Regions from separate parts of the Leifsonia sp. NPDC058248 genome, predicted to be linked through region 1. Evidence: predicted binding sites of a transcription regulator. Region 1 holds the regulator's gene; each other region holds the start of a gene.

Region 1 (7,351 bases):
TGAAGAGCTGGCTGGCGTTCGCCGACCAGAAGGTGGCGCAGGTCGCGACGCTCGCGGTCGGGCTCGTCGACGGGCACGAGGCGATCCAGGACGAGCTGAGCGCCGCCTCCGCCGCGCTGGCCGACCGGGCGTCCGCCCCCGGGGTGCGTGACGCGGCGGTGCGATCGCGCACGGCGGCCCTGACCGACGCCGACTTCTCGCGCGGAGACTACGCCGACCGCCTTGTGGCCCAGGATGCCGCGCTCGGCCTGCCGTTCCTCCCCACCACCACGATCGGCTCGTTCCCGCAGACCGGAGACATCCGGCGCGCCCGCGCCCAGCTGGCGAAGGGACTGATCAGCGAGGCGGAGTACCTCGGGCAGATGAAGGCCGAGATCAAGCGCGTCGTCGACCTGCAGGAGGAGATCGGCATCGACGTCGTGGTGCACGGCGAGCCCGAGCGCAACGACATGGTGCAGTACTTCGCGGAGAACCTTGACGGCTTCGCCGTGACCCAGAACGGCTGGGTGCAGTCGTACGGCAGCCGGTGCACGCGACCGTCGATCCTGTGGGGCGACGTGTCGCGGCCGAAACCGATCACGGTCGACTGGTCGACGTACACGCAGAGCCTCACCTCCAAGCCGGTCAAGGGGATGCTCACCGGACCGGTCACGATCCTCGCCTGGTCGTTCGTGCGCGACGACCAGCCCCTGGGTGACACCGCACGTCAGGTGGCGCTGGCCCTGCGCGACGAGATCGCCGACCTGGAGGAGGCGGGCATCCGGATCGTCCAGGTCGACGAGCCGGCGCTGCGGGAGCTCCTGCCGCTGAAGCGCGCCGCCCACGCGGCGTACCTGGACTGGTCGGTGGGCTCGTTCCGCCTGGCGACGGCCGGGGTGCGCGACGAGACGCAGATCCACACGCACCTCTGCTACTCGGAGTTCGGTGTGGTGATCGACGCGATCCGCAACCTGGACGCGGACGTGACCAGCATCGAGGCGGCGCGGTCGCGGATGGAGGTCGTGCATGACATCCAGACGTCCGGCTTCGAGCACGGGATCGGCCCGGGGGTGTACGACATCCACTCCCCGCGGGTGCCTAGCGTCGCCGAGGTGACGGAACTGCTGGAGACCGCGCTCAGCGCCATCCCGGGCCGTCAACTCTGGGTGAACCCGGACTGCGGCCTCAAGACGCGCGGCTACGACGAGACGGTGGCGTCGCTGAAGAACATCCTCGCGGCGACGCGTGCGGTGCGCGAGAAGGCAGGCGTGCCGGCGTAGCCGCTGCCGGCTGGTTCTGTCGGCGGCGCAGGTGCTGCCGGGCGTTCGCAACTCCGGAGTCCTCGGCCCGATCCGGGCACGGACTCCGGAGTTGCTGTCTTTCCAGCGGTGCGCGGTGCGGACTTTCCGGAGTTGCGCGCGAGGCCAAGGAAGTCCTGAATTCAGGATGCCCGGAGCAGAGCCGGGCCGGGGCCGAGCCGAGTCGAGCGGAACCGCGCCGAGCCGGGCCGAGCACTGCAGCGTGAAGCCGCCGGCGGCGAGGATGATAAGACCATGGTCGAGATCTCGGACACGGACTTCGAAGCGATGGTCGGCGACGTGTTCGACGCACTTCCCGACGACATGGTCGGCCCTCTCGAGAACGTCGCCATCCTGATCGAGGATCAGCCGGCCGGAGCGCGACCGCGACTGTACGGGCTCTACAGCGGACATCCGCTCACGCGCCGTGGCGTGTACGGGTTCGGCGAACTGCCCGACCGCATCACGCTCTACAAGAACAACCTGGCCGCGAGCAGCCGCAGCCTCCCGGAGTTGAAGGCACGCGTGCGCGTGACCCTCGTCCACGAGATCGGCCACTATTTCGGCCTCGACGACGACCGTCTGCGCGAGCTCGGCTGGGCTTGACGCCCGGATGCACGCCGCGAAAGGCTGCCGTCCGCGTCCGGCCTAGACGGCGCGCAGGACCGCGACGACCTTGCCGAGGACTTCGGCGAAGTCGCCGAGGATAGGCTCGAAGTTGGAGTTGCGGGGGAGCAGCCAGGTGTGGCCGTCGCGCTGGCGGAACACCTTGACCGTGGCCTCCTCGTCGAGCATGGCCGCGACGATGTCGCCGTTCTCCGCCGTCTTCTGGGTGCGGATGACCACCCAGTCCCCGTCGCAGATCGCGGCGTCGATCATCGAGTCGCCGACGACCTTCAGCATGAACAGCTCGCCGTTGCCGACCAGCTGGCGCGGAAGGGGGAAGACCTCTTCGACCTGCTGCTCGGCCGTGATGGGCACACCGGCGGCGATGCGTCCGACCAGCGGCACCATGGCGGCGTCGCCGACCGGCGTCTGGTTCTCGAAGTCGAGGCTCTCGGACGGGGAGGGGAGGTCGATGAGGATCTCGAGGGCGCGCGGCCGGTTGGGGTCGCGGCGCAGGTAACCGCTCAGCTCGAGCTGGTTGAGCTGGTGGGTGACGCTGGAGAGGGAGGAGAGCCCGACGGCGTCACCGATCTCGCGCATGCTCGGCGGATAGCCGCGCTGGCTGACGGAGCGCCCGATGACGTCGAGGATGGCGAGCTGTTTCTCGCTCAGGTTCTTGCGACGACGGGTGCCCCCGCGCTCGCGTCCCGCCTGGTTGTCGTTCGACACAGTCGTCCCTTCATGACCCGCCATCGCATCCGGCCCGCCCGAATGTCGGTGGTGCCTGGTTGAGTGAACTCCAGACAATCGAAACTGTATCCACGATGCAGCGGCAAAACAAACATGTGTTCGAGTGTGTCTCGATATTCGTGTAAATATCTGCCGTGAAGACGCGCTTGAGGTTTCGAACATTCGAAGATATATTCGGAACACAGCTTCGCATCCGGCCTGCCGGCCAAGCACCGGGTGCGGAATCTTAGGAGGTCACGACAATGAGCACAGCAGCGATCACGATGTCGTCGTCGAAGTTCGACATGCCAGCAGGCGTCCACACGCGCCTGCGTCTCACCCGTCGGGGGCGCGTCGTCCTCACCTCGCTCGCCTCCGTCCCGATCGTGGTGGGCGCCCTGGTCTTCGCGCTCAACGGCGGCGGCGCGGCCGCGAGCGGAGATCACGCCGCGGTGCACTTCCAGCACGTCACGGTCCAGTCGGGCCAGTCGCTCTGGAGCATCGCCGAGAAGGTCGCGCCCAGCGCGGACCCGCGTGATGTGATCGCCGACATCGTCTCGCTCAACCAGCTCGACTCGGCCGTGGTGTCTCCCGGGCAGCGCATCGCCATCCCGTCGCAGTACGCCCACTGAGCCGAATCCTATGCGGGCGACCCGCCCTGATGCTCATCGACCGGATGTTCGGCCACCGGATGCTCGGCGACCGCATGTTCGGCCATCGGATGCTCGCCGCAAGCTGAGTACGACGACGTAATACGCCCAGAGCAGGCAACTAGCATTGAACGGTGACTTCCCTTTCCGATCTCCCGATTCGCGATGACCTGCGGGGCAAGAGCCCCTACGGCGCACCACAGAAAGTCGTTCCTGTGGCGCTCAACGTGAACGAGAACACGCATCCGATCCCGGATGACGTTGCGGAAGACATCGTCGTGCGGGTCGCGAAAGCCATCGGCGGCGTCAACCGGTACCCCGACCGAGAGTTCACCGAACTGCGTGAGAGCCTCGCGGGCTACCTGGGGCACGGGCTCACCGCCGAGAACATCTGGGCCGCGAACGGATCCAACGAGGTCATCCAGCAGATCCTGCAGGCCTTCGGCGGGCCGGGCCGCAGCCTTCTCGGCTTCGCGCCCACCTACTCCATGTACCCGCTGCTCGCCTCCGGCACCGGCACCGCCTGGCTGGCCGGCGTCCGCGACGACGATTTCGAGCTGTCACCGGAGACCGCGGGCGCGGAGATCCGCCGGCTCGACCCCGACATCGTGATCCTCTGCGCGCCGAACAACCCGACGGGAACTCCGCTGTCGCTCGAGACGATCGAGGCGGCCTACGACGCTGCCCGTGGCATCGTCGTCGTCGACGAGGCGTACGCGGAATTCATGCCGGACGACCAGCCGTCCGCTCTGGCGCTGCTCCCGGGCCGGCCGCGGCTATTGGTCTCGCGCACGATGAGCAAGGCGTTCGCGTTCGCCGGCGCGCGCGTCGGCTACCTCGCGGCCGACCCTGCCGTGACCGATGCCCTTCGCCTCGTCCGTTTGCCGTACCACCTCTCCGCCCTCACCCAGGCGGCGGCCGTCGCGGCGCTCGCGCACTCCGACGAGATGCTCGCGATGGTCGGCGAGATCCGCGTGCAGCGCGACCGCCTGGTGACCGAACTGGCCGCCCTCGGCTACCGGCCGCACCGCAGCGGCAGCAACTTCGTGCTCTTCGGTGGCGTCGGCGACCCGAACGCAACATTCGAGGGGCTGCTCGAGCAGGGCGTGCTGATCCGCGACGTCGGCATCCCGGGACACCTGCGGGTGACCGCCGGAACGGAGGCGGAGACGACCGCGTTCCTCACGGCGCTCCGCTCGCTCGGCCGCCCCGACGGGGCCGAGACGGAATCGGCTGCCCCGGTAAGCTCGCAGTCATGACCAATCGCACGGCCACACTGCAGCGGGAGACCAGCGAGTCGAGCATCGAGCTGAGTCTCGACCTCGACGGCAGCGGGCAGACCGACATCGAGACCTCGGTGCCGTTCTTCGATCACCTGCTGACGGCGTTCGCCAAGCACTCGCTCACCGATCTGCGGGTTCGCGCATCCGGAGACACCGAGATCGACGTGCACCACACGGTCGAAGACGTCGGAATCGTGCTCGGCCAGGCGATCAAGCAGGCACTCGGCGACAAGCGCGGCATCTCACGGTACGGAGACGCCCTCGTGCCGCTCGACGAAGCGCTCGTGCAGGCGGTCGTCGACATCTCCGGGCGACCGTACCTCGTGCACACCGGCGAGCCGGCCGGGTTCGAGTTCCACCTGATCGGCGGGCACTTCACCGGATCGATGCTGCGCCACGTGTTCGAGGCGATCTCGTTCAACGCCGCCATCACGACGCACATCACCGTGGTCGCAGGACGCGATCCGCACCACATCGCCGAGGCCGAGTTCAAGGCGTTCGCGCGAGCGTTCCGGCAGGCGAAGGCCCTCGACCCGCTGATCACCGGCATCCCGTCGACCAAGGGCGCCCTGTGAGCAGGCCCGACGTCGTGGTGTTCGACTACGGATCGGGGAACGTGCACTCGGCCGCCAAGGCGCTCGAAGCCGCCGGAGCCGATGTCGAGCTCACCGGCGACCGTGCTCGCGCCCGAGAAGCCGACGGTCTCGTCGTGCCGGGGGTGGGGGCGTTCCGGGCCGTGATCGACGCGCTCCGGGCATCCCGAGGCGACGAAGTCATCGACCGCCGGCTCGCCGGCGGACGCCCGGTGCTCGGAATCTGCGTCGGGATGCAGGTGCTGTTCGACCGCGGGCTCGAACGCGGAACCGACACCGAAGGACTCGGCGAATGGCCGGGTGCGATCGACCGGCTCGACGCCGAGGTGCTCCCGCACATGGGCTGGAACACGGTCGAGGCTCCCGACGGGTCGGTACTGTTCGACGGCATCCGCGACGAGCGCTTCTACTTCGTGCACTCGTACGGAGCACAGGAGTGGACGCTGGATGTGGTGCCGCCGTTCCCGAAGCCGCACGTGACGTGGGCGCAGCACGGCTCGCGCTTCATCGCCGCCGTCGAGAACGGACCGCTCAGCGCCACCCAGTTCCACCCCGAGAAGTCGGGGCAGGCGGGCATCCAGCTGCTCCGCAACTGGATCGGTACGCTCTGATCGCGAGCCGCCGCCACGACTCCCCGTTCGCGCCCCCGACGACGCGCGAACCGTTACCCAAGGAAGAACATGAGTGAATTCACCCAGACCCCGCGGCTCGTGCTGCTGCCGGCTGTGGACGTGGCCGACGGAAAAGCCGTTCGCCTGACCCAGGGCGAGGCGGGCTCGGAGACGAGCTACGGCGACCCGATCGATGCGGCGGCCGACTGGGCCGACCAGGGCGCCGAGTGGATCCACCTCGTCGACCTCGACGCCGCCTTCGGTCGCGGCAACAACCACGCCCTGCTCAAGAAGGTCATCAAGCAGGTGCGCGGGGTGAACGTCGAGCTCTCCGGCGGCATCCGCGACGACGCGTCGCTCGAATCCGCCCTCGAGATCGGCGCCAAACGCATCAACCTCGGCACCGCGGCGCTCGAGAACCCCGAATGGGCGGCGAACGTCATCGGGCAGTACGGCGAAGCCATCGCCGTCGGCCTCGATGTGCGCGGCACCACGCTGGCTGCACGCGGCTGGACCCAGGAAGGCGGCGATCTCTGGCAGGTGCTCGACCGACTCGAAGAGGCCGGATGCGCGCGCTACGTGGTCACGGACGTCACGAAAGACGGCACCCTCCGCGGGCCCAACCTCGACCTGCTGCGTGAGGTCATGGACCGCACCAGGCGACCCGTGGTCGCGTCGGGCGGGATCTCCAGCCTCGACGACCTCGTCGCATTGCGCGAACTCGTTCCGCTGGGCCTCGAAGGGGCGATCGTGGGCAAGGCGCTGTACGCGGGTGCGTTCACGCTTCCCGAGGCGCTGGATGTCGCCGGAGACTGACGCTACGGACGAGAACGGGCGCGACGCCGAGCACGAGCGCGACGCCGAGCAGGAGCGCGACGCCGAGCACGAGCGCGACGCCGAGCAGGCGCGCGACGCCGGGCGCAGGCGCGCCGCACCGACGCCGAGCGCCGAGGGCGCGGCGCGGCTGAGCGGCTTCGCCGCCGAGCTCGCCGCGGCCGCGAACGCCGCTGCCGCCGGCCCCGCGGCCGGCAACACAGCCGACTCCGCCGGTCACCCGTGGGCCGGGCGCGCGTTCGACGACAACACGTTCGGCGACGACGACGGCAGCGCGCCGCCCGAACTGCTGGGGGCGCTCGCTGCGTTCCGGGCCGGCGAGGTCGGTCCGGAGGCCGTCGTGGACGAGGTTCGCACGTCGCGGCTCCTGATCCCGCTCGTGGCCCAGCTCGGCGACAGCGGCACGAATGATCACGGGCACCTGGTGGACAAGACCCAGGAGCTGGCGATCGTGACGGTCGCCGGACCCGACGGCCGCACGGTGCTGCCGGTCTTCTCGTCGGTCACGGCGATGCAGACGTGGAACCCGCTCGCCCGGCCGGTCCCGGCGGACGGAGTGCGGGTCGCGCTGGCCGCCGCGAGTGAGGAGACCGAGCTGGTCGTGCTGGACCCGACCTCGGAGACCGAGTTCGTCATCCGGCGCCCCGCCCTGTGGGCGATCGCCCAAGGGCGGCCGTGGCTGCCGAGCTACCGCGACCCCGACGTGTTCACGGCGTTCGTGGCCTCGATCGGTTCGGAGCTCGGCGTGCTCGACGTCTCGTTGCTGCC
Region 2 (7,351 bases), on a different contig from region 1:
CGCACGGCAACGGTCGCCGGCGAGCTGCGTCCCGGTCCCAGTGTCGACGCCGAGGTGCTCACCGCCGTCGCCCAGGCCTGCCGCGACGAGGAGCGTCTCGACTTCGTCTACGTCGCCCGCGACGGACAGCGCACCGAGCGACGCGTGGAGCCGCACCGCCTGGTCTCGGTGGGGAGACGCTGGTATCTGGTCGCCTACGACCTCACCCGATTCGACTGGCGCAGCTTCCGGCTGGACCGGCTCGCCGAGCCGCGACCCACCGGCGTCCGGTTCCGCCCGCGCACCCTGCCGGCCGACGACGCCGCCGACTTCGTCACAGCCTCCCTCGGCAGCATCGCACCGACCACGCTCCAGATCGAGGCGATCGTCCATGCTCCCCTGGCTCAGGTCGAAGCCACGATCGGCCGGTGGGTGCAGGCCGAGGAGATCGACGACGGCCGCACGCGCATCCGGATGACCGCCGACAGCACCGACTGGGCGCTCTTCGGCCTCGGTGCGGTCGAAGCGCCGATCGAGGCCGTGTCACCGCCCGAGCTGGTCGAGCGGATGCGCGACTGGGGCCGCCGCTTCACCGACGGGGCCGCGCAGAGCAGCCCGCCGAGCAGGGAAGCCCCATAGACTCGTCTACCGTTATGAGCATCGAGACGTCCTCCCGCCAGCCCGGTCCCGCCGACATCCGCCGCTGGCGCCGATACCTCGCCGACGAACGCGCGGAAGCCGCCGTGTACCGCGACCTGGCCGGCCGACGGAGCGGTGAGGAGCGGGAGATCCTGCTCGCCCTCGCCGAAGCGGAACGGCGCCACGAGCAGCATTGGCTCGACCTCCTCGGCGACCAGGTGGGCAAGCCGCTGCGGGGCGACCTCCGCACGCGCGTGCTCGGCTTCCTCGCGCGCCGGTTCGGCTCGGTCTTCGTGCTCGCCCTCGCCCAGCGCGCCGAAGCACGTTCGCCGTACAGCGCCGACACGGATGCGACCCCGCAGATGGCCGCCGACGAGCAGATCCACGAGGAGGTCGTCCGCGCCCTGGCCGCCCGGGGCCGGCAACGGCTCTCCGGAACGTTCCGCGCCGCCGTGTTCGGTGCGAACGACGGCCTCGTCAGCAACCTCGCGCTCGTGCTCGGAATCAGCGCGAGCGGAGTCCCCACCCATGTGGTGCTGCTGACCGGCATCTCCGGTCTGCTCGCCGGAGCCCTCTCGATGGGGGCCGGGGAGTACGTGTCGGTGCGATCGCAGCGCGAACTGCTCGAGGCATCCACCCCCAACCCGGCGACCCGGTCGGTGCTCCCCCACCTCGACGTCGACGCCAACGAGCTCACCCTCGTGTACCGGGCGCGCGGGATGTCGGCGGACGAGGCGCAGAGCCATGCGGACGAGGTCCTGCACGGGCTCTCCACCTACACCGTCGAACCGGATACCGCTTCCGACGTCGACGCGATCGACGAGCACGAAGCGGTCGGCAACGGTTGGAGCGCCGCGATCTCGAGCTTCTGCTTCTTCGCCTCGGGGGCGCTCATCCCGATCATCCCGTACCTGTTCGGACTGGGCGGAACGACCGCGGTCATCGTCGCCGCCGTGCTGGTCGGCATCGTTCTGCTGGGCACGGGAGCGGTCGTCGGACTGCTCTCGGGAGCATCCCCGCTCAAGCGCGCGCTGCGCCAGCTCGGGATCGGCTTCGGCGCCGCCGCGGCGACGTACCTGCTCGGCCTGGTGTTCGGCGCGACGCTCGGCTAGTCGCTGCGGAGGCGCGAGCCGGCGCTTCGCCGGGTCTCCGGGTCAGCGCCGGTCGCGGTCTCGGTCGCGTTCGCGCCCGCCGTATCCACTGCCGTAGACGATCACGCCCACGATCGGGACGAGCAGGAACCACAGCCAGCTGTAGGCGAAACCCCACACCCAGCTCGACAGGAAGAACAGGATGAGCGCGATGAACGGCGTGATCGAGACGATGATGTAGCCGTTGCGGCCGAACGGCTGACCCGACCCGCTCTCATACGGGCGTTGGGCGGTCGAGGAGCCGAAACCGGCACCCGGCGCCTGCGGGCGGCCTCCGTCGAAGGCGACGAACCCGGGCAGGTCGGCGAACAGCGGGGCGAGGTCTCCGCGCGTGACCGCCGAGCGGGCCGACTGCACCCGCGTCTGGAGCTCGACGTCGGAGAGGCGGCCGTCGCCGGCATGGGCCTGAAGGGCGGCGACCGCGCGGTCGCGCTCCGCGTTGCTGAGGCGCAACGATGCGCCGGACGAGTCGGAGAAGTCGTTCATGGCGCCAGTATGGCAGCAGGCGCCTCGCGACGCGACCGGTCGTCATGCCGTCGACAGGTGCCCCGGGGGCGAGATCCAGGGTGCGGATGCACGCGGATCGTCTTACACTCGTTAATCGAACATACGTTCGACTGATCGAGGTGGAGAGAATGGCGGAGATCGACGAGGCCGTCACGGTGTGGACGACCGAGGAGGGCATCCCGACCCGGCTGGTGTGGCGTACGACGCGCTACCGCGTGACGGACACGCCGACGGTGTGGGCGGATGTCTGCGCCTGGTGGCGACCGTTCGGCGAGCACCACTACGGGGTCGGAACGCTGCCGAGGGAGATCGGCGGCTGGCGGTTCCAGGCCACCGACGATCGCGGCGAGGCGCACGTCTTCGATGTGCGGCACGACAACGACCGGCGCACGTGGCAGCTGGTGCGCATCTTCGACTGACACCGCGACCGCTCGCGCGACCCCCGCCCGAGCTCCCGCTCGCCAGCCGCGACCATCACTCACCCCATCCGCCGCGTGCCTCCGACGGTCGGCGGCCGGCGCGAACTACTCTCGCCGGGTGACGTACGACCGCTATGGATCCGATGTGCTGGCCTCCGACTGGAAGAACGCCGGCCGCAAGCCCGTTCCCGAGGTGGAGGCCGTGCGCGACCTCGTGGTCGAGGATGCCGCCAGCGGTTTCTGCGGCGCCGTCACCCGGATCGAGGTCCAGACCGTCGAACTGGAGGACTATTTCGGCAAGAAGCGGGTGTTCCCGCTCGGCGGCGGCTTCCTGATCGACGGCGAACCGGTGACCCTCGTGGTGCCCGGCAAGGCGGGCGGCGGGTCGCGGGCGCGCACCGCATCCGGATCGTTCGCGGTCGGCGACCAGAAGGCGCGTGTCGCCCGTGCCAGCCGGATCTTCGTCGAGGGCAGGCACGACGCCGAGCTCGTCGAACGGGTATGGGGAGACGACCTCCGGGTCGAAGGAGTGGTCGTCGAATACCTCGAAGGAGTCGACGATCTCGACGCGATCGTTCGGGAGTTCGCGCCCGACCGGAACCGCCGAATCGGCGTTCTGGTCGATCATCTGGTCTCCGGATCGAAAGAAAGTAGAATTGCCGACAAAGTCGCAGGTGGGCCCTTCGGGGCGCACGTCCTGGTCGTCGGGCATCCGTACATCGACATCTGGCAGGCCGTGAAACCGGCACGTGTCGGGCTGGCGGCGTGGCCGGACATCCCTCGCTCGATCCCTTGGAAACACGGGATCTGCGAGGCACTCGGACTCCCCCACGAGACCCAGGCGGATGTCGCTCACGCATGGAAGCGGATCCTCGGGACGGTGCGCAGCTACGCCGATCTGGAGCCCGTGCTCCTCGGCCGTGTCGAGCAGCTGATCGACTTCGTCACCGAACCGTGAGGTCATAAACGGGTGAATTTTCGCTTTCCTGCCGCTAGGCTGGACCATACGCCACGTGTTTTGCATGTGTTGGAGCGGTACGTCCCCAAAGCGGAGCGTGGCCACCTTTTCAGGAGCAGGCTTACAACACGAGGCGAGGCCTCGACGTTCGAGGTCGACAATTCGCTCCTGGAGGAGACATGGCAACAGGTACGGTCAAATGGTTCAACGCCGAAAAGGGCTTCGGATTCATCGCCCCCGATGACGGTGGCGCTGACGTTTTCGCGCACTATTCGGCAATCACCACGGGCGGCTACCGCTCGCTGGAAGAGAACCAGAAGGTCGAGTTCGAGGTGACCCAGGGTCCGAAGGGCCTGCAGGCGGAGAACATCCGTCCGCTCTAGTCGTTGAGCTCGGAGAAGGGGTCGGACCGATGGTCCGGCCCCTTCTCTCGTTGTCGGACCGTCCGCGTCGTCAGTCCCAGCCGAACTCGGTGTAGGTCTCGCCGCGTTCGATCGCCTCGAGGGCGTGGCGCACGACCGGGACGACATCGGCCGGCAGCCGGTCGACCGGCGCCCAGAGCAGCTCCGAGGCCTTGTCCGGCTCGCCGATGGCCGGTTGCGCGTCGCCGCGGTCGGCCGTGAAGAAGAAGTCGACGTAGGTGTCGCCGTCGGCGCGGCCGTGCTGCACGAGCGCCATGCGCACGTCGTCCGGCGCGAGATCGAGCTGGATCTCCTCGCGTGTCTCACGGAGGACGGCCCGGGTGGCCGACTCCCCCGCCTCGATGTGCCCGGCCGGCACGGCGAGCTCCCCGTCGCGGTGACCCGTTCCGGCGCGCCGCAACAAGAGGATGTCCGCTCCGTCGCGCAGGCACAGGTAGACGGCGGCCGGGAACGTGGGGCGCATAGTCGATTGTCGCACCGGAGGCGTATCGTCCTCTCTGCACCCTGAAAATTGCATTTGCGATCTTCGAACATATGTTCGAAACTTGAAGGGTGTTCACGACAGCAGCCGCCCTCGCCTCCCCGGTCCCCGACCGGGCGCAGGTGCATGAGCTGCAGTCGCGCATCCGGCAGATGCAGGCCACCAAGCTCGACGACCGGCGTCAGGAGACGCATCCCGTCCTCGCCTCCCTGCTGCCCGGCGGGGCGCTGAAGGCGGGGGCCGCCTATTCGGTGCGCGGGTCCACCACTCTCGTCATGGCCCTGCTGGCCGGCCCGAGCGCGGCCGGCGCGTGGTGCGGCGTGGTCGGCATGCCCGATTTCGGCGCTGAGGCCGCCAGGCGGTTCGGCATCGACCTGGAACGCCTCGTGCTGGTCCCGCATCCCGGCGAGCAATGGCTCACCGTGACGGCGGCCGTCGTCGACGTGCTGAGCGTGGTGGTGATCGTTCCCCCCACCCGGGCGCGCGACGGCGACGTGGCCAGGCTCACCGCCCGGCTGCGGCAGCGCGAGGCGACCCTGATCGTGGTCGGCGACTGGCCGCAGGTCGAGGCGACGCTCACCGTGTCGCGCAGCGGGTGGGACGGCCTCGGCGCCGGCACCGGCTACCTCGCGGCGCACCGGGTCACCGTGGAGTCGGCCGCCCGCGGTGGCCCGGGGTCGCTGCGCCGCGCCGATCTGTGGCTGCCCGACCTGGGCGAGACCTTCCGGCCGGCCGCGTCGGTCCCCGTATCGGCCGGGTCCGAATCCGCGCTGAGCGAGCGTGCCCCGAGCGAGCAGCGGGCCTCGCTCGAGCAGCGCACACCGGCCGAGCTCCGCTCCCCGCACCTGGAGGCGGTGGTCTGAGTGCCGGCCGTGACCAGAGCGATCGTGCTGTGGTGCCCCGACTGGCCGGTCACAGCGACCGTGCAGACCCTCGAGCTCCCCGCCGACAGCCCCCTCGCCCTCGTGCACCACAACCTCGTGTTCGCCTGCTCCGCCGCAGCGCGGGCCGACGGCGTCAAACGCGGGCTGCGCATCCGGGAGGCCCAGGCACGGTGCACGCAGCTGCTGGTGCACCCCTATGACCCGGTGGTGGATGCTCGCGCCTTCGAGCCGGTGCTCGCCGCCGTCGAGGAGATCACTCCCGGCGTGCAGCTGGTGCGCCCGGGAACCTGCGTGCTGCGCGCACGCGGCCCCGCCCGCTACTACGGCGGCGAGGAGCAGGCGGCTGCCGAGCTGCTGCGCTGCCTGGAAGGGCTCGGCATCCCGGATGCGCGCATCGGCATCGCCGACGGACCGTTCGCGGCCGAGCAGGCGGCACGCAGCACAGGAGCAGACCGGGTGCGGGTGATTCCCCCCGGCGCCTCCCCCTCCTTCCTGGCCCCTCTCCCGGTCTCGGTGCTCGGCCAGGATGCGCTCACTCCCCTGCTGCACCGGCTCGGCATCCACCGGCTCGGCGACCTGTCCGCGCTCGACCCCACCGATGTACGGGAGCGGTTCGGCGAGCTGGGCGCCCGCTGCCACACCCTGGCGAGCGGTCTGGACGGGGCGGCGGTCGTTCCGCGCACCCCGCCCAAACAACTCGACCGCGTCATCGAGTTCGAACCGCCGCTCGACCGCGTCGACCAGGTGACCTTCGCCTTCCGCGGCACCGCCGAGGCGTTCGTCGCCGGTCTCACCAAGGCGGGGCTCGTCTGCACCTCGCTGCGCATCGAGGTGACCGACGAGTCCGGCCGCCTCAGCGAACGCACCTGGCTGCACCCGCGGCTCTTCTCGGCCGCCGACGTCGTCGACCGGGTGCGCTGGCAGCTGCAGGGCAGCGGGGCGATCGACAGCGGGCTCGGTTCCCCCATCGCACGGGTGGTGGTGGCGCCCGAGAGCGTGGACGACATCGGCCACCACGAAGACGGCCTCTGGGGCGGCGGCGCCGACGAGCGCATCCACCACGGCCTCTCCCGCGTGCAGAGCATGCTCGGCCACGACGCCGTGCTCACCGCCACCATCGGCGGCGGTCGTGCCCTCGCCGAACGGCAGGTGCTGGTGCCGTGGGGCGATCGGCCGGTCGGCGTGGCCCGCATCGAGCAGCCGTGGCCGGGCAGCCTCCCGGCCCCGGCGCCCGCGACCGTGTTCGAGGCGCCGCGCCAGGTGGGCGTGTTCTCCGAGCAGGGCGACCCGGTGGCGGTGGATGTGCGGGGCTCGGTCAGTGCGCCCATCCATCGGTTCTCGGCCACCGGCTCCCCCCGCGACGCCCGCGAGGTCGACGCCTGGGCGGGGCCGTGGCCGGTGCGTGAGCGCTGGTGGGACCCCGAGCACGCCCGCACGGTGCAGCGCTTCCAGGTGGTCGACTCCGACGGCACCGCCTGGCTGCTGGTGCTCGACGACGGGGGCTGGCGTGCGGAGGCCCGCTATGACTGACCGCGGAGCGGGAAGGGGCGGACGCCATGGGCTTCAATAACCCGCCGATCCCCTGGGCCGAGTTCGAGCGGCGGCTCTCCGGCACACGGCGCACCGGCGAGCAGGTCGACGAGCGCCCGTCGTCGCGCAAACGCCCCGCATACATTCCGCCCCCGCCGCCGCCCGACGAGGCGGACGACGGCCACGTCCCGTACGCCGAGCTGCACGCGCACTCCAACTTCAGTTTCCTCGACGGCGCCAGCTCGCCGGAGGAACTGCTCGAGGAGGCCACCCGGCTGCGGCTGCACGCCCTGGCGATGACCGACCACGACGGTCTCTACGGCGTCGTGCACCTGGCCGAGGCGGCCGAAGCGTACGACCGGGTGAAGACCGTGTTCGGCG
Region 3 (7,351 bases), on a different contig from region 1:
ACGTCGCTCATCCAGACCATCGGCCGTGCGGCCCGAAATGTGTCCGGCGCTGTTCACATGTACGCCGACGTGCTCACCGACTCGATGAAGAAGGCCATCGAAGAGACCGACCGGCGCCGCGACAAGCAGCTCGAGTACAACAAGGTCAACGGCATCGATCCCACGCCGCTGCGCAAACGCATCGCCGACATCACCGATGTGCTCGCCCGTGAGGGCGCCGACACCGCCAAGATGCTCGCCGGACGCGACGCGAAGAAGAAGAGCCCGACGCCCAACCTGCGCAAGGGCGGGATCGGAATCGCCGCGCAAGGCGGCGCGGAGCTCGAGGCGTTGATCGCCGACCTCAACGAGCAGATGCTCGCGGCGGCCGGCGAGCTCAAGTTCGAGTTGGCGGCACGACTGCGCGACGAGCTCGGCGACCTCAAGCGCGACCTGCGGCAGATGGAGAAGGCCGGGCACCTGGGCTGACCGAATCCCGTCGGCGGCGCGCTACGGTGTCAGAATGGGCCGCGCAACGGGGAGAGGGCGATGAGACGTCATCGCACGCTGGTCGTGTGCTCCGGGCTCGCCCTACTCGTGCTCGTCGCTGTCGCGCTGCAAGGAGCGCCGGTGTTCGGCGGAATCGTCTGGATCCCCGACTGGGCGAGCCGGCAGCCGCCACCCGCTGAGCTCACCCAACCGGCCTCGACCGAGACGGCGGTGCCGCGGCCACCCGCCGAGGTCACCCGTGTCGACCTCTCGTGGATCGCCCTCCTCGTCATCGTGGTGGTGCTCGGGGTGATCGCCATCCTGATCTGGCGAGCCGTGCGCAAACGCCTCCGGCGGGTCGACGCGAGCGGCGAAGCGCTGGTGGTCGACGCTCTCGACGACATCGAGCCCGATGCCCCGCAACCGGATGCTCCGCAGCTGCGGCGAGGCCTCGACCGCGCCCTCGACATCCTCGGCGAAGACCGGGAACCGCGAGACGCCATCGAACAGGCCTGGCTCGGACTCCAGGAGGCGGCGGAGGAGTCCGGCGTGCGCAGGCTGCCGGCCGAGACGCCGAGCGAGTTCACGGCGCGAATCCTGTCGCGGGTCGGCGCCGACCGCTCCGCCGCCCGAGCGCTGCTGGAGCTGTACCTGCGGGTGCGATTCGGAGACGCGCCGGTGACAGCCGAGGACGTGGCGGCGGCGGTCTCGTCGCTCGACGCGCTCCGGGCATCCTGGACCCGCGGCACCGCCGGTGGCACCACGAGCACCGCAGCGAGTGGGGGGACGCGATGACGGACACCGGCCGGCGGCGTTCGCTGCTGCGGCCGCCCTACCGCGGACGGCTGCTCGGCTGTCTCGCCTTCGCACTCGCGGTCGGGGTCGCCGCCTGGTATTTCGGCGTCGACGTGGGTCACGCCGTCGGGCTCGGAGCGGTCGTGCTCGCCTTCGCCGCCTGCGTCGGTCTGGTCGGCGATCAGCCGCGGGTCGACTGGGCGCCCGAGCATCCGGCGCCGCGCGACGGCTCGCGACGCGAGATCGTCCAACTGGGCTGGGCCCTCCACGCGCGCGGCGGGGGAGTCGCGCCCGAAGCCGTCCGCCGGCTCCGCACTCTCACGGCCCAGGCCCTCGAGCTCCACGGGCTCGACCTCGACGATCCGGCCGACCGTCCCGAGATCGAACGCGCCGTCGGGGCGGACGTGCTCCGGATCATCCGGCGTGGCACGGCCGAGCTGCCGAAACTCTCCACCTACCAGTCCGTGCTCGGCGTGCTCGACGGACTGGCCGACGCGCGGCCGGGCCGGCTGGGCACGGCCGACCGCCGCCCCACCGAGGAGGACACCCATGCCCGATGACGCCCTGATGCGTCCCGCCGCCGTGACGGCTCCGCCGGCATCCGCGACCCCGCTCCCGGTCCCGGAGATCGCCCGGCTGAGCGCCGAGGTGCTCGATCGCGTCTCGACCGTGGTCGTCGGAATGCGCCCGGCGCTCGAACTCGCCCTCGCGACGATCCTCGCCGGCGGGCACGTCCTGTTCGAAGACGTGCCCGGTCTGGGCAAGACCCTCGCCGCGCGCTGCATCGCCTCGGCGATCGGCCTGGAGTTCCGTCGCTTGCAGTGCACGCCCGACCTGCTCCCGGCCGACATCACGGGCTCCTTCGTCTACGTCCCGTCGAGCGGCGCGTTCGAGTTCCGGCCGGGGCCGGTCTTCACCGGCCTCTTCCTCGCCGACGAGATCAACCGGACCTCGCCCAAGACGCAGTCCGCCCTCCTCGAGGCGATGGCCGAAGGCCAGGTCACCGTCGAGGGGAGCAGCTTCCCGCTGCCGATACCGTTCCACGTCGTCGCGACCTCCAACCCCATCGAGTACGAGGGCACGTACGCCCTCCCCGAGGCGCAGCTCGACCGTTTCATGGTGCGGCTGGCGGTCGGCTATCCGGATGCGCAGGGCGAGAGCCGCGTGCTCCTCGCCCGGGTGGACAGGCGGCAGGAGAAGGCCTCGGTCGAACCCGTGATCGACACGGCCACCCTGCTCGCGATGCAGGCGGGCATCGAACAGGTCGACGTCGACCCGGACATCGCCGCGTACTGCGTGGCACTCGCCGCCGCCACCCGCCGCCACCGCTCGGTCGAGGTCGGGGCCTCGCCACGCGGATCGCAGGGGCTCCTGCTGGTCGCCCGGGCGCGCGCGGTCATGGCCGGACGCGACTTCGTCATCCCCGACGACGTGAAGGCGGTCGCGACCTCGGTGCTGTCCCACCGGCTCTCGCTGACGGCCCAGGCCTGGACCAGCGGGATCGAGGCGTCCCAGGTGGTCGCCGAGGTCGTGAACTCCGTGCCGGGACCGCCGGTCGTCGGTTCCCGGGAGCGGGCGGCGAGCAGCGTGGCGGACGGGTCCGCGGTGTGACCGGCGCCCATGACGACGGCCGGCCGGCGCGCACCACCTGGTTCGCGCCGCGCTGGAACCTGAGCCCAGCGGTGGTGGCCGCCGTCGTCGCGTCGGTGGTCTGCCTCGTCGCCGGGTTCGTGGCAGCGCGGGTCGACCTCGCGCTCGTCGCGGCGCCGCTCATCGTCTCCGCGGCGCTCGCCTGGGATCGGCGGCCGTCCGAACGACTGCGGGTGGGCATCCGGGCCCAGGTCGAACCCGCGGGAGGCGCGACCCTCGCCGCCTCGGTGCACGCCCACGCGGATGCTCGCGCAGACGCGTTCGAGCTCCGGCTGTCCCTGCACGACCAGCCGCCGATCGAAGCGGTCGTCTCGACCCGGGCGGCAGCACGGCTCGGCGCCGCTCTCACCGTCGGGCACTCCGGCCCGCAGAGCTTCGTCGCCGTCGAGGTCCGGATGCTCGGAGCGGACGCCTCGATCGTCAGCGAGCCGACCCCGGTCGTCACGGCGGACCGCGTCGTGCCGCCGCGCGTGCTGCCCGTGCGCAGCCTCCCGTTGCCGTACCGGCTGGGCGGGCTGACCGGTCCGCACGACTCGGCGCGGCCGGGAGACGGCGGCGAGTTCCGCGATGTCGACCGCTTCACCGCCGGCGACCGGCTGCGTCGCATCGACTGGAAGGCGACGGCGCGGCGCGCCCAGCTGCCCGGGGAGCTCTACGTGCGCCGGACGATGGCGACATCGGATGCCGCGATCCAGTTCGTTCTCGACAGCCGCGACGACCTGACCGCGCGGGTCGCCGACTGGGCCGTGCCGCATCCGCTTCCCGGCGTCAGCTCGCAGGACCTCGCCCGGGAGGCGGCGGCCTCGCTCGCCGGCGCCTACGTGGCGGCGGGGGACAGGGTCGGGTTCGACGACCTCGCCGACGCGGCCCGCGGCATCCCCGCCCGCTCGGGCGCGCGCCATCTCCAGCGCGTGCTGCGAGCCGTCGCGCTCACGGGGCCGCGCGGTGTCGCCACCGAACGTGTGCGGGCTCCGATCCTGCCCCCGGGAGCGCTCGTCTACGTGCTGTCGACGTTCCTCGACGAGCAGGCGCTCCGGCTCGCCCTCGTCTGGCGCGCCGCCGGCCACCGGGTGATCGCGATCGACGTGCTGCCCGATCCGAGCACCGACGATCTCGCGGCGCGCGAGGCTGTGGCGCTGCGGGTCGTCCAGCTGGAGCGCACACTGCGCTTCCGCCGGCTCACGGCGGCCGGGATCGACCTGCTGCGGTGGCAGGATACGCCGGGCGCGGCCCCTGAGGCCCGTCTGCGCGAGCTGAGCCGGCCGAGGAGGCGGCGATGAGCGTCGCAGGGACGGCCGCTCCCGACCTCGGACGGGTGTTCCCCGGCTGGGCGCTGCGGGCCGCCTTCGCCGCGGTCGCAGTCGGGCTCTGCGTGGCCGAGGCGACGGCCGGATTCTGGCTCGGAGTCTCGCTCCTCCTCGCCGCAGCCGCCGTGGCGATGCCGCGCTGGCTGACGGCGTGGTTCCTGATCGGCGTCCTCGCGTTCACGGTGCTCCTGCGCGACCAGAGCGTCGCCGACTGGCACCCGTATGTGCTGATCGCCGGAGTCCATCTCCTGCACATCCTCGGGTCCTGGATGCTCGTGGTCGCGCCCTCCGCGCGCGTGCAGCCGGCCGCACTCTGGCCCAGCGCGCGGCGGTTCGTCCTCGTCCAGGCGCCGGTGCAGCTCGTGGCCGCGGGTGCCCTCGCGCTCGCCTCCGCGTTCTCGGGCGCGTCCGTCCTCGGGCTCGCCGTCGTCGCCGGTGCGGGGGTTCTCGCTCTCGCCGTCGCCCTCGCCGCGCCCCTCCTCGTGCGGCCACGCGGCTGAGGTTGCAATGTCGGTGGTCCGGCATAGACTCGGCGCGTGCCGGGGCACGGCAGCGGGGGATCGGTTACAATCGAACATATCTTCGATCCGCGGTGCGCGAACACGGCCCGGGCCCCCACTTGAGTAGCGGAGAATTGATCGAGTGACTATCAGCAAGGTAACCGGATCCCACCTCAGCGTCCGGGGCGCACGTGTGCACAATCTGCACAACGTCGACCTCGAGATCCCGCGCGATTCCCTGGTGGTGTTCACCGGTCTCTCGGGGTCGGGCAAGTCCTCGCTGGCATTCGACACCATCTTCGCCGAAGGGCAGCGCCGGTACGTCGAGTCGCTCTCGGCCTACGCCCGCCAGTTCCTCGGGCAGGTCGACCGGCCCGACGTCGACTTCATCGAGGGTCTGAGCCCGGCGGTCTCCATCGACCAGAAATCCACCAACCGCAACCCGCGGTCGACGGTGGGCACCATCACCGAGATCTACGACTACATGCGCCTGCTCTGGGCTCGCATCGGCGTGCCGCACTGTCCGGTCTGCGGTGAGCCCATCCAGCGCCAGACCGTCCAGCAGATCGCCGACCAGCTCATGGAGCTGGAGCCAGGCACCCGCTATCAGGTGCTCAGCCCGGTCGTCTCGCAGAAGAAGGGCGAGTTCGTCGACCTCTTCAAGGAGCTCGCGGCCGGCGGATACTCCCGTGCCATCGTCGACGGCGAGCAGATCCAGCTCAGCGATCCGCCGACTCTCAAGAAGCAGTACAAGCACGACATCGCAGTGGTGGTCGACCGTCTGGTGGCCGGTCCCGATATCCTGACCCGCCTCACCGACTCGCTCGAGACGGCACTCCGCCTCACCGACGGCATCGTGCAGGTCAACTACGTCGACGCCGAAGGCCCCGACGCGTGGCGCACCTTCAGCGAGAAGCTGTCGTGCCCGAACGGCCACCCCATCCAGCTCACCGAGATCGAGCCGCGCACCTTCTCGTTCAACGCACCGTTCGGCGCCTGCCCCGAATGCTCCGGTCTCGGAACACGGATGTCCGTCGACGAAGACCTGCTCCTCGGCGACGACGAGCTGAGCATCGCCGAAGGCGTCATCGTGCCGTGGACCACCCAGGGCAAGGGCCTGTTCAACTACTACGAGAAACTGCTCGACGGTCTGTCGCGCGATCTCGGCTTCTCTCTCACGACCCCGTGGCGCGAGCTGAGCTCCGAGGTGCGCAACGCCGTGATGCGCGGCGACAACTTCGAGGTCAAGGTCAAGTGGAAGAACCGCTACGGCCGTGAGATGAGCTACACCTCGGGCTTCGAGGGCGTCGTGCCGTACATCGAGCGTCAGTACCTGCAGGCCGAGACCGACTCGCAGCGTGCCCGCTGGGCGGAGTACCTCCGCGAGGTCCCGTGCCCGGTGTGCGGTGGCAAGCGACTCAAGCCGGAGGTCCTGGCGGTCCTGGTGCACGGCGCGAGCATCGCCGACGCATCCGAGCTGAGCCTGATCGACGCGCGCGCGTTCATGGACAAGCTCCACCTCACCGAGCGTGAGGAGAAGATCGCGGCCCAGGTGCTGCGCGAGATCAAGGTCCGCCTCGACTTCCTCATCCAGGTCGGGCTCAACTACCTCAACCTGTCGCGGGCCGCCGCCACCCTCTCCGGCGGAGAAGCGCAGCGCATCCGGCTCGCCACGCAGATCGGCTCCGGGCTGACCGGTGTGCTCTATGTGCTCGACGAGCCCAGCATCGGTCTGCACCAGCGCGACAACCGCCGGCTGATCGACACCCTGATCGCCCTGCGCGACCTCGGCAACACGCTCATCGTCGTCGAGCACGACGAAGACACAATCCGCACCGCCGACTGGATCGTCGACATCGGTCCGGGCGCAGGAGTGAACGGCGGCCACGTCGTGCACTCGGGCTCCTACCACGACCTGCTCGCCAACACGAAGTCGCTGACCGGCGACTACCTGGCCGGCCGCAAAGAGATCGAGACCCCGTCGAAGCGGCGGCCGATCGACAAGAACCGCATGATCTCGGTGGTCGGAGCAGAGGCCAACAACCTCAAGAAGGTCACGGTCGACTTCCCGCTCGGCACCTTCGTCGCCGTCACGGGCGTGAGCGGTTCGGGCAAGTCCTCTCTGGTCAACGACATCCTCTACCGGGTGCTCGCCAACCGGCTGAACGGTGCGCGCAAGCTGCCCGGCAAGCACAAGGCGGTCACCGGCCTCGACAACCTCGACAAGGTCGTGCACGTCGATCAGGCCCCGATCGGCCGCACCCCGCGCTCGAACCCCGCCACCTACACGGGCGTGTTCGACCGCATCCGCACCCTGTTCTCCGAGACGATCGAGGCGAAGACCCGCGGGTACCTTCCCGGCCGGTTCAGCTTCAACGTCAAGGGCGGCCGCTGCGAGGCCTGCTCGGGAGACGGCACGATCAAGATCGAGATGAACTTCCTGCCCGACGTGTACGTCGCCTGCGAGGTGTGCGGGGGAGCCCGCTACAACCGCGACACGCTCTCGGTCCACTACAAGGGCAAGAACATCGCCGAAGTGCTCGACATGCCGATCAGCGAGGCGGCCGAGTTCTTCGAGCCGATCTCGGCCATCCACCGTTACCTGCAGACGCTGGTCGACGTGGGACTCGG
Region 4 (7,351 bases), on a different contig from region 1:
TCGCGAAGGCGGTCCACCCGCCGGGGCAGCTCACGCCCTGCTTCGGCAGCGCGGCGACCGGCCACCAGCTGTCCTGGATCTGGGTGGTCGGCAGCGGCGCCGCCTTCTCGCACGTGCCCTTCACGAAGTGGGTCTTGGACGTGTACGTGAGGATGGCGCCCTTGCCCTGCGTGTCGTAGTCCACCCGGATGATGCTGGCATCGGCGGGGATGAACGCGGGAGATCCGAAGGAGGCGGTCGCGCTCGGAGTGAACTCTTTCGCCGAAGCGAAGATGGCGGAGTCGACATGCGGGGTGAACGCGCTGATGACCGAGCATCCGGTGAGACCGATCGCGAGAGTCGAAACGGAGACGGCGAGGCCGGCGAGACGGATACGGTGCACGAAAGACTCCAGTACGGCAGGTGGGTAGAACTCCAGTACATCCTATGAAGCTGTGGGGTTCATCGGCCGAACGGATGATCTTGTCACGGCGTGTAGCGCGCCGCCCGCAGGTCGACGCGGTAGACCGCCGTCCCGACGCCGAGCAGCGGGGTGGACTCCGCCCGGTAGTGCTGCAGCGCGATGTGCTCGTGATTCGCGGGGGGATGCCCGCTCGCGCGCACGACGCGCCACCACGGCACGTCGGAGCCGTAGTACGCCATGATCTGCCCGACCATCCGGGCTGCGCGGGAGCCGAGAGTCGCTGCGACGTCGCCGTACGTCATCACGTGCCCCGGGGGGATGCTGTCGACGACCGCGAGCACGCGCTCGACGAACGGCGGCTCGTCAGAGGTGGAGGGCACCGATCGTCTCGCCGTACTGGGTCTCGCCGGAGGGCTCGAAGCCGCTGCGGATGAAGAACTGCTCGGGGCCGAGCTCGCCGGACTCCCAGATGACGTAGAGGCGCGCGAGGCCGCGGGAACGGGCCTCATCGGCCAGCGCGTGCACGGCGAAGGTGCCGACGCCGCGGCCCTGGTCGTCGGCATCCACGTTGATGCGCCACAGGATCGAGCGGAACTCCTCGTGCTCGGCGTCGGGGTCGAAGTTGCCCATGATGAACCCGACGACGTCGTCGCCGTCGAGCACGACGCGCTGCCAGGAGGTGGCCGGATTGCTCACGACGGCTGCCGCCGAGTACGAGACCGGCGACACGAACTGCTCCTGGCCTGGTTTCAGGCTGAGCGCGTTCGCCGCCACGATGTTCGACGCGTTCAACTCTTCAAGTCTCAACTCAGCCATAGCGAAAGGGTAACGTGCGGGTACGTTTCAGGCATAGTCGCGCTTTCAGCTGACAGCGGATCCATAGTCGCCGTGAGGACGCCGGGAAGAATTGTCTCGACGTCAAGATAGTTGCGCGGCTCCGGTAAGCTGTTCTCGGCCAAAAGATGGCACAGACTTGAGGAGATCCATTGGAAAAGATCACGGTTGACGGCACCGTCGTCGAGCTCGACGGCGACGAGATGACCCGCATCATCTGGCAGTCCATCAAAGACTCGCTGATCCACCCCTACCTCGACGTGAACCTCGAGTACTACGACCTCGGGATCCAGAAGCGCGACGAGACCGACGACCAGATCACCGTGGATGCCGCCAACGCCATCCTGAAGCACGGTGTCGGCGTCAAGTGCGCGACGATCACGCCCGACGAGGCCCGCGTCGAGGAATTCGGCCTGAAGAAGATGTGGCGGAGCCCCAACGGAACGATCCGTAACATCCTCGGCGGCGTCGTCTTCCGCGAGCCGATCATCATCTCGAACATCCCGCGCCTGGTGCCCGGCTGGAACAAGCCGATCGTCATCGGCCGTCACGCCTTCGGCGACCAGTACCGCGCCACCGACTTCACCTTCGACGGCCCCGGCACTCTGACGCTGAGCTTCACGCCGAGCGACGGGGGAGAGGCCCAGTCGTTCGAGGTCTACCAGGCGCCCGGCGCCGGCGTCGCTCTGGCGATGTACAACCAGGACGCGTCGATCCGCGACTTCGCGCGCGCGTCGTTCAACTACGGCCTCGACCGCCAGTACCCGGTGTACCTGTCGACCAAGAACACCATCCTCAAGGCCTACGACGGCCGCTTCAAAGACCTCTTCCAGGAAGTCTTCGAGGCCGAGTACAAAGACAAGTTCGACGCCGCCGGTCTCACCTACGAGCACCGCCTCATCGACGACATGGTCGCCTCGAGCCTCAAGTGGGAGGGCGGCTATGTCTGGGCCTGCAAGAACTACGACGGCGACGTGCAGTCCGACACGGTGGCGCAGGGCTTCGGCTCGCTCGGCCTCATGACGAGCGTGCTCACCACGCCCGACGGCAAGGTCGTCGAGGCGGAGGCGGCGCACGGAACCGTGACGCGCCACTACCGTCAGCACCAGCAGGGCAAGCCGACGTCGACCAACCCGATCGCCTCGATCTACGCCTGGACGCGCGGCCTCGCGCACCGCGGCAAGCTCGACGGCAACCAGGCGCTGATCGACTTCACGCACACCCTCGAAGACGTCGTCATCAAGACGGTCGAGTCGGGCAAGATGACCAAGGACCTCGCGCTCCTGGTCGGTCCCGACCAGCCGTACCAGACGACCGAGGAGTTCCTCGCGACCCTGAGCGACAACCTCAAGACGCGCCTCGGCTAGTCTCCGTCAGCGAGTGGATGGGCCCGGTGGGATGCTCCCGCCGGGCCTTTCTGCGCCGCCCTTGGTTTGGTCGGCGGGGCGAGAACGCCCCGCGCTTCGCTGCGCGACCGGCGGCGACTCGGTTCCATCACGAGTCCTGCGCAATCGCCGACGACGGCTATGGGTGGCCATGGAGCTCCGCGACAGGGCCGCGGCCGTCGGCAATTATGCGACGCTGGGCAGTCTGATGCGTCCTCCGGGGCGTGGTCGCTGGTGGGGGTCGATATGCGGCGGTGGGATGAAGTAGGGGACGTTGTCGCGCACGTGAATGTCCCATTCGTCTTGGTGAACCCAGTGGTGGTGGGAGCTGCAGAGCAGGATGCCGTTGGATAGGTCGGTGGGGCCGTAGTCGGCGTCCCACCAGCGGATGTGGTGCGCTTCGGTGTAGGAGGGTGGGTGAGGGCAGCTGGTCCAGGCGCAGCCTCCGTCGCGCTCGGCGAGGGCGAGTCGCTGCGCGCGACTGAACAGGCGGTGCTTTCTCCCTAGGTCCAGGACTTCACTGCGGCTGCTAAGAACGGCGGGGATGAGATGGGCGTCGGCAGCCATCCGCCGCGCAGTGCCGGCGCTGATCGGGCTGGGGATGCCGTCAACCTGCCCGACGCCGGTACCGGATTGCAGGGTGGCCAGGTCGATTCGGACCAGCGCCGTCACCGCGGGCTTGCCGTTCCCATCGCCGGTGCAAGTGGCGAGGTGCCGGAAGGCTTCCACAGCTACATCGGACCGGATCTGCGCCAGGCTCCGAGTCTCTGAAACGTCAGCCTCGGGGTCAGGGTCGGGGCCTCTGACGGTCGTGTCGTGGAATCGCACGGCTCGGAGTTCGTGGCCGACCATTGTGTCGATGGCGGTGACGACATATGCGGCGGATTCGGGGTTCAGGTACCAGTCGAGATGGGTCATCCCATCGCTCGTGGTGTTGATCGTCAATGACCGCCGCTGATGCTGGCGCCGCTCCCGGGGGAGGATGCCGTCCTGATCGAGCCGGTCGCGGACCTCTCCAGCCAGAGTGCGGAGTTCGGTGGCGGTCAGGTTCGGTGCGTGCTGTACAAGTATCAGCTCAGCCAGCTGCTGGTCGGTGCGGCCGCAGGCGGGGGCGGCCTTGCCGAGTTCGCGGACGATCACCGCCGCCTGATCCACACTCACCCACCCCGACCCGGCGGTGGCACCGTTGAACGGTGCGGAGAGCGCAGCCGCAAGCACGGGGAACGACGCCGGCAACACCTCACCGGTCAGGCCGACGCGGGGAGCGGTCGCCGCACCGACCAGGCAGTACTGACGGGCGGCCGGGACGGGGATCTGCCACCGCTCCGCAAGCAAGATTGCGGGGCTACCGTGACCGGCACGCGACACGGGGTTCTCGGAACCCACGAGCGTCGACCGGGAGACCAACTCGCCGACCGCCTTAAGTTTGACCGCGTCCAGAACCGCCTGCACATCCCCGAGCGCCGTCAACAGACTCAGAAGCTCATCACGTCCCAGCTGCCCCGACTCTGCACATTGCGAGAGCGCCTCCCTCAACACAGCAGCAGCGGCGGCGGGGGTGGTCATGAATCAAGTTCACCATGTACCACTGACACTTTGACCGGCAAATTCGGGCCTTGATCAGGTATTTGTCAGTGGATAACTTGCCCGGAAGCCCGCCTGTGGAGAAAAGTCGGCACTAGCACATACAGCTTCGATTTTCCGGACGCATCCGAATGTTACAAGTCGGTAAACCTCGCAGAAAGGGAGCCTGAAGACTTGCGCTCATTTTGTTCGTAAGCTTTACTAACAAACATGACCCCATCGGATGTGCAGCGAGGCACCGCGGCCGGCACCGCGGACCAGGGTGCCCAGCCCGCTCCATCCGCCCCCGGATTCACGCCGGGCCGGGCGCTCCGCCCGAAGGTCAAAGTGCTTCCCGAGCATGCCCGCGGCCACAACCGCTCGCTCGTGCTGCAGACCCTCTACCGATCGGGCCGGCGCAGCCGCGCCGACATCGCCCGTGAGACCGGGCTGACCCGGGTCACGATCTCCGACCTGGTCGCCGAACTCCTCGTCGAAGGGCTCGTCGTCGAGCTCGGGCAACGCGAATCCGCCCGGCCCGGCAAACCGGCCGTGCTCCTCGACATCAACCGCACGGCCTACCAGATCGTCGGCGTCGACCTGAGCGAGCACGCCACCTTCCGCGGCGCGGTCCTCGACCTCGACGGCACCATCCTCGAACGCGCCGAGGTCCCCCTCGAGAGCGCGACCGGCGCCGAGGCCACCGCCAAGGTCGTTCAGCTGGTCGACGACCTGCTGGCCCTCGTGACGGCGCCGATCCTCGGCATCGGAGTCGGCTCGCCCGGTGTGGTCGACCTCACCGGCACCGTGCTGACCGCCCCCAACCTCGGCTGGGTCGACGAAGCCCTCCAGCAGCGTCTGCAGGAGCACACCGGGCATCCGGTCGTCGTCGCCAACGACGCCAACGTCGCCGTGCTCGCCGAGCACGGATACGGCGATGCCGCCGGCGACATGATGCTCGTCACGGTCGGTCACGGCGTCGGCGCCGGGCTGCTCGTCGCGGGCGCGCTCGTCTACGGCAGCCGCTTCGCAGCCGGCGAGATCGGCCAGGTGATGGTCGGCACCGACCTCGGCCTCGAGGCGACCTACAACCGCGACCAGGTCCTCGAGCACTGGCTCAGCGTGCCGCAGCTGCAGCAGCGCATCCGTGAGGCAGAAGCGGCCGGTTCGGACGCCACCCCCATCCTGCGGGAGGCAGGGCAGCGCCTCGGCATCGCCCTCGCCCCCGTCGTCGGAGCGCTCAACCTCTCGGAGATCGTGCTGAGCGGACCGACCGAACTACTCGATGGCGCACTCGCCGAGGCGACCATCCAAACGCTCCGGAGCAGGACGATGGCCGAATTCCACGGCGATCTCACGCTGCGGATGACCACGCTCGGGCAAGACATCGTCCTGCGCGGCGCGGCCGTACTCGTCCTCTCCGGACAACTCGGGGTCTCGTAGAACAGCACCGCAGCACCCGAAACATCGACCCCAGCACCACGGTGTGGCAATCGCACACATCGACCACCTAAGAAAGGAACAGCAATGAAGAGAAAGCTCGTTGGCCTCGCCGCTGTGGCTACGGCTTCCGCTCTCGTGCTCGCCGGATGCTCCGCCGGAGGCGGCGCATCCGCTCCCAGCACGGACGGCAAGGGTAAGACCGTGACCCTGTGGCTCGTCGGCCCCGACACTCCCGACCCGCTGCGCACCTATCTCAAGACGGAATTCCAGAAGGAGACCGGCGCGACCCTCAACATCCAGCAGCAGGACTGGGGAGACATCGTCACCAAGCTGACGACGTCGCTGCCCGACGAGAACAACACGCCGGATGTGACGGAGATCGGCAACACGCAGTCGCCGACCTTCACCAACGTCGGCGCGTTCCTCGACATCTCCGACATGTACAAGGACCTCGGCGGTTCCGACCTCCTCCAGTCCTTCGTCGACGCCGGCAAGGTGGACGGCAAGAACTACACGCTGCCGTACTACTTCGGTTCGCGCTACGCCTTCTACCGCAAGGATGTCTGGTCTGCTGCGGGCGTCTCGGCACCCACCACCCTCGATCAGTTCAACACCGATGTCGCCACCATCACCGCCAAGAACCCGAAGGGAATCAAGGACTTCTCGGGCTTCTACCTCGGCGGCCAGGACTGGCGCAACGGCATCTCCTGGATCTTCGCCAACGGTGGTGACATCGCCAAGCTGGAGAACGGCAAGTGGGTCGGCACTCTCGACTCCGAGGGTTCGCTCAAGGGCCTCCAGCAGCTGCAGGACCTGTACAAGAACGCCTCCAAGGCTCCGAACGACGCCAAGGATTCGAACCAGTACATCTACCTGAACGACAGCGACCAGCTGACCGACGCCGACGGCAAGAAGACCGCTGACACGTCGCTCGCCGCCGCCACCATCATGGCTCCGGGCTGGGCGCACTGGTCGATCGGCGACGCCTCCACCAAGGACGACAAGGTCGTCCGCACGTGGAACGACGACACGTTCGGCACGTTCGCGCTGCCGGGCAACGACGGCAAGCCGGCCCCGGTCTTCGCCGGCGGCTCGAACATCGGCATCTCGGCCAAGTCCAAGAACCCGGGCCTGTCCAAGACCCTCCTGAAGATCATCTTCTCGAAGGAGTACCAGGAGATGCTCGGCAAGAACGGCCTCGGCCCGGCGAACAGCAAGTACACGTCCTCGCTCGGCGACGACCAGTTCGCGAAGGCTCTCATCGAGTCGGCGTCGAACTCGAAGCTGACCCCGGCGGCTCCCGGCTGGGCGGCTGTCGAGGCGGGCAACGTGATGGAGGAGTTCTTCAGCAAGATCAAGGACTCGTCCGACCTGAAGGGCCTCGCCCAGGAGTACAACACCAAGCTCAACGCTCTGATGAACGTCAAGTCTGGTAAGTGATCCGACCGTAATAACGAGCAGGCGGGGGCGCGGAAGACCCTTCCGCGCCCCCGCTCCTGCCCTCAGACTCTCAGGAAGGAGGAAAGACGTGACAACCACCCAGGAGCCCGTGAAGGCCGCCCCGCGCACGCCGCAGGCGTCGCCCGTGCGCAAGAAGCGCATCCAGTTCACCCCGTACGCCCTGCTGATCCCCTCCGTCGCCATCCTCATCCTCGCGCTGGGCTATCCCATCGTGTGGCAGCTCATCACCTCGATGCAGAGCTTCGGGCTCGCCCAGCAGTTC

The links. Region 1 encodes LexA, which represses DNA repair genes until DNA is damaged. Its sites were predicted from a motif close to TCGAACANNTGTTCGA; they were not measured.
Region 2: the regulator LexA is predicted to act here: its motif matches at 2,371-2,386, upstream of ACFVV5_RS04335 (DUF6504 family protein).
Region 3: the regulator LexA is predicted to act here: its motif matches at 4,791-4,806, upstream of uvrA (excinuclease ABC subunit UvrA).
Region 4: the regulator LexA is predicted to act here: its motif matches at 4,239-4,254, upstream of ACFVV5_RS10945 (DUF222 domain-containing protein).

What each region holds. Positions count from the first base shown of each region.
Region 1 is NZ_JBHVXB010000007.1:113,171-120,521, forward strand. It holds gene metE (5-methyltetrahydropteroyltriglutamate--homocysteine S-methyltransferase) at 1-1,259, shown strand, start outside; gene ACFVV5_RS12955 (metallopeptidase family protein) at 1,533-1,883, shown strand; gene lexA (transcriptional repressor LexA) at 1,926-2,636, opposite strand; gene ACFVV5_RS12965 (LysM peptidoglycan-binding domain-containing protein) at 2,876-3,244, shown strand; gene ACFVV5_RS12970 (histidinol-phosphate transaminase) at 3,397-4,521, shown strand; gene hisB (imidazoleglycerol-phosphate dehydratase HisB) at 4,518-5,120, shown strand; gene hisH (imidazole glycerol phosphate synthase subunit HisH) at 5,117-5,749, shown strand; gene priA (bifunctional 1-(5-phosphoribosyl)-5-((5-phosphoribosylamino)methylideneamino)imidazole-4-carboxamide isomerase/phosphoribosylanthranilate isomerase PriA) at 5,819-6,565, shown strand; gene ACFVV5_RS12990 (SseB family protein) at 6,549-7,351, shown strand, end outside.
Region 2 is NZ_JBHVXB010000002.1:245,943-253,293, forward strand. It holds gene ACFVV5_RS04320 (helix-turn-helix transcriptional regulator) at 1-618, shown strand, start outside; gene ACFVV5_RS04325 (VIT1/CCC1 transporter family protein) at 633-1,730, shown strand; gene ACFVV5_RS04330 (DUF1707 domain-containing protein) at 1,773-2,255, opposite strand; gene ACFVV5_RS04335 (DUF6504 family protein) at 2,405-2,695, shown strand; gene ACFVV5_RS04340 (DUF3097 domain-containing protein) at 2,814-3,653, shown strand; gene ACFVV5_RS04345 (cold-shock protein) at 3,833-4,036, shown strand; gene ACFVV5_RS04350 (NUDIX domain-containing protein) at 4,107-4,538, opposite strand; gene ACFVV5_RS04355 (hypothetical protein) at 4,628-5,419, shown strand; gene ACFVV5_RS04360 (DNA polymerase Y family protein) at 5,420-6,970, shown strand; gene ACFVV5_RS04365 (error-prone DNA polymerase) at 6,997-7,351, shown strand, end outside.
Region 3 is NZ_JBHVXB010000002.1:303,172-310,522, reverse strand. It holds gene uvrB (excinuclease ABC subunit UvrB) at 1-468, shown strand, start outside; gene ACFVV5_RS04635 (DUF4129 domain-containing protein) at 529-1,263, shown strand; gene ACFVV5_RS04630 (hypothetical protein) at 1,260-1,823, shown strand; gene ACFVV5_RS04625 (AAA family ATPase) at 1,813-2,874, shown strand; gene ACFVV5_RS04620 (DUF58 domain-containing protein) at 2,871-4,193, shown strand; gene ACFVV5_RS04615 (hypothetical protein) at 4,190-4,720, shown strand; gene uvrA (excinuclease ABC subunit UvrA) at 4,863-7,351, shown strand, end outside.
Region 4 is NZ_JBHVXB010000006.1:21,423-28,773, reverse strand. It holds gene ACFVV5_RS10965 (hypothetical protein) at 1-382, opposite strand, end outside; gene ACFVV5_RS10960 (MGMT family protein) at 466-783, opposite strand; gene ACFVV5_RS10955 (GNAT family N-acetyltransferase) at 767-1,219, opposite strand; gene ACFVV5_RS10950 (NADP-dependent isocitrate dehydrogenase) at 1,390-2,604, shown strand; gene ACFVV5_RS10945 (DUF222 domain-containing protein) at 2,809-4,188, opposite strand; gene ACFVV5_RS10940 (ROK family protein) at 4,417-5,628, shown strand; gene ACFVV5_RS10935 (extracellular solute-binding protein) at 5,713-7,068, shown strand; gene ACFVV5_RS10930 (carbohydrate ABC transporter permease) at 7,178-7,351, shown strand, end outside.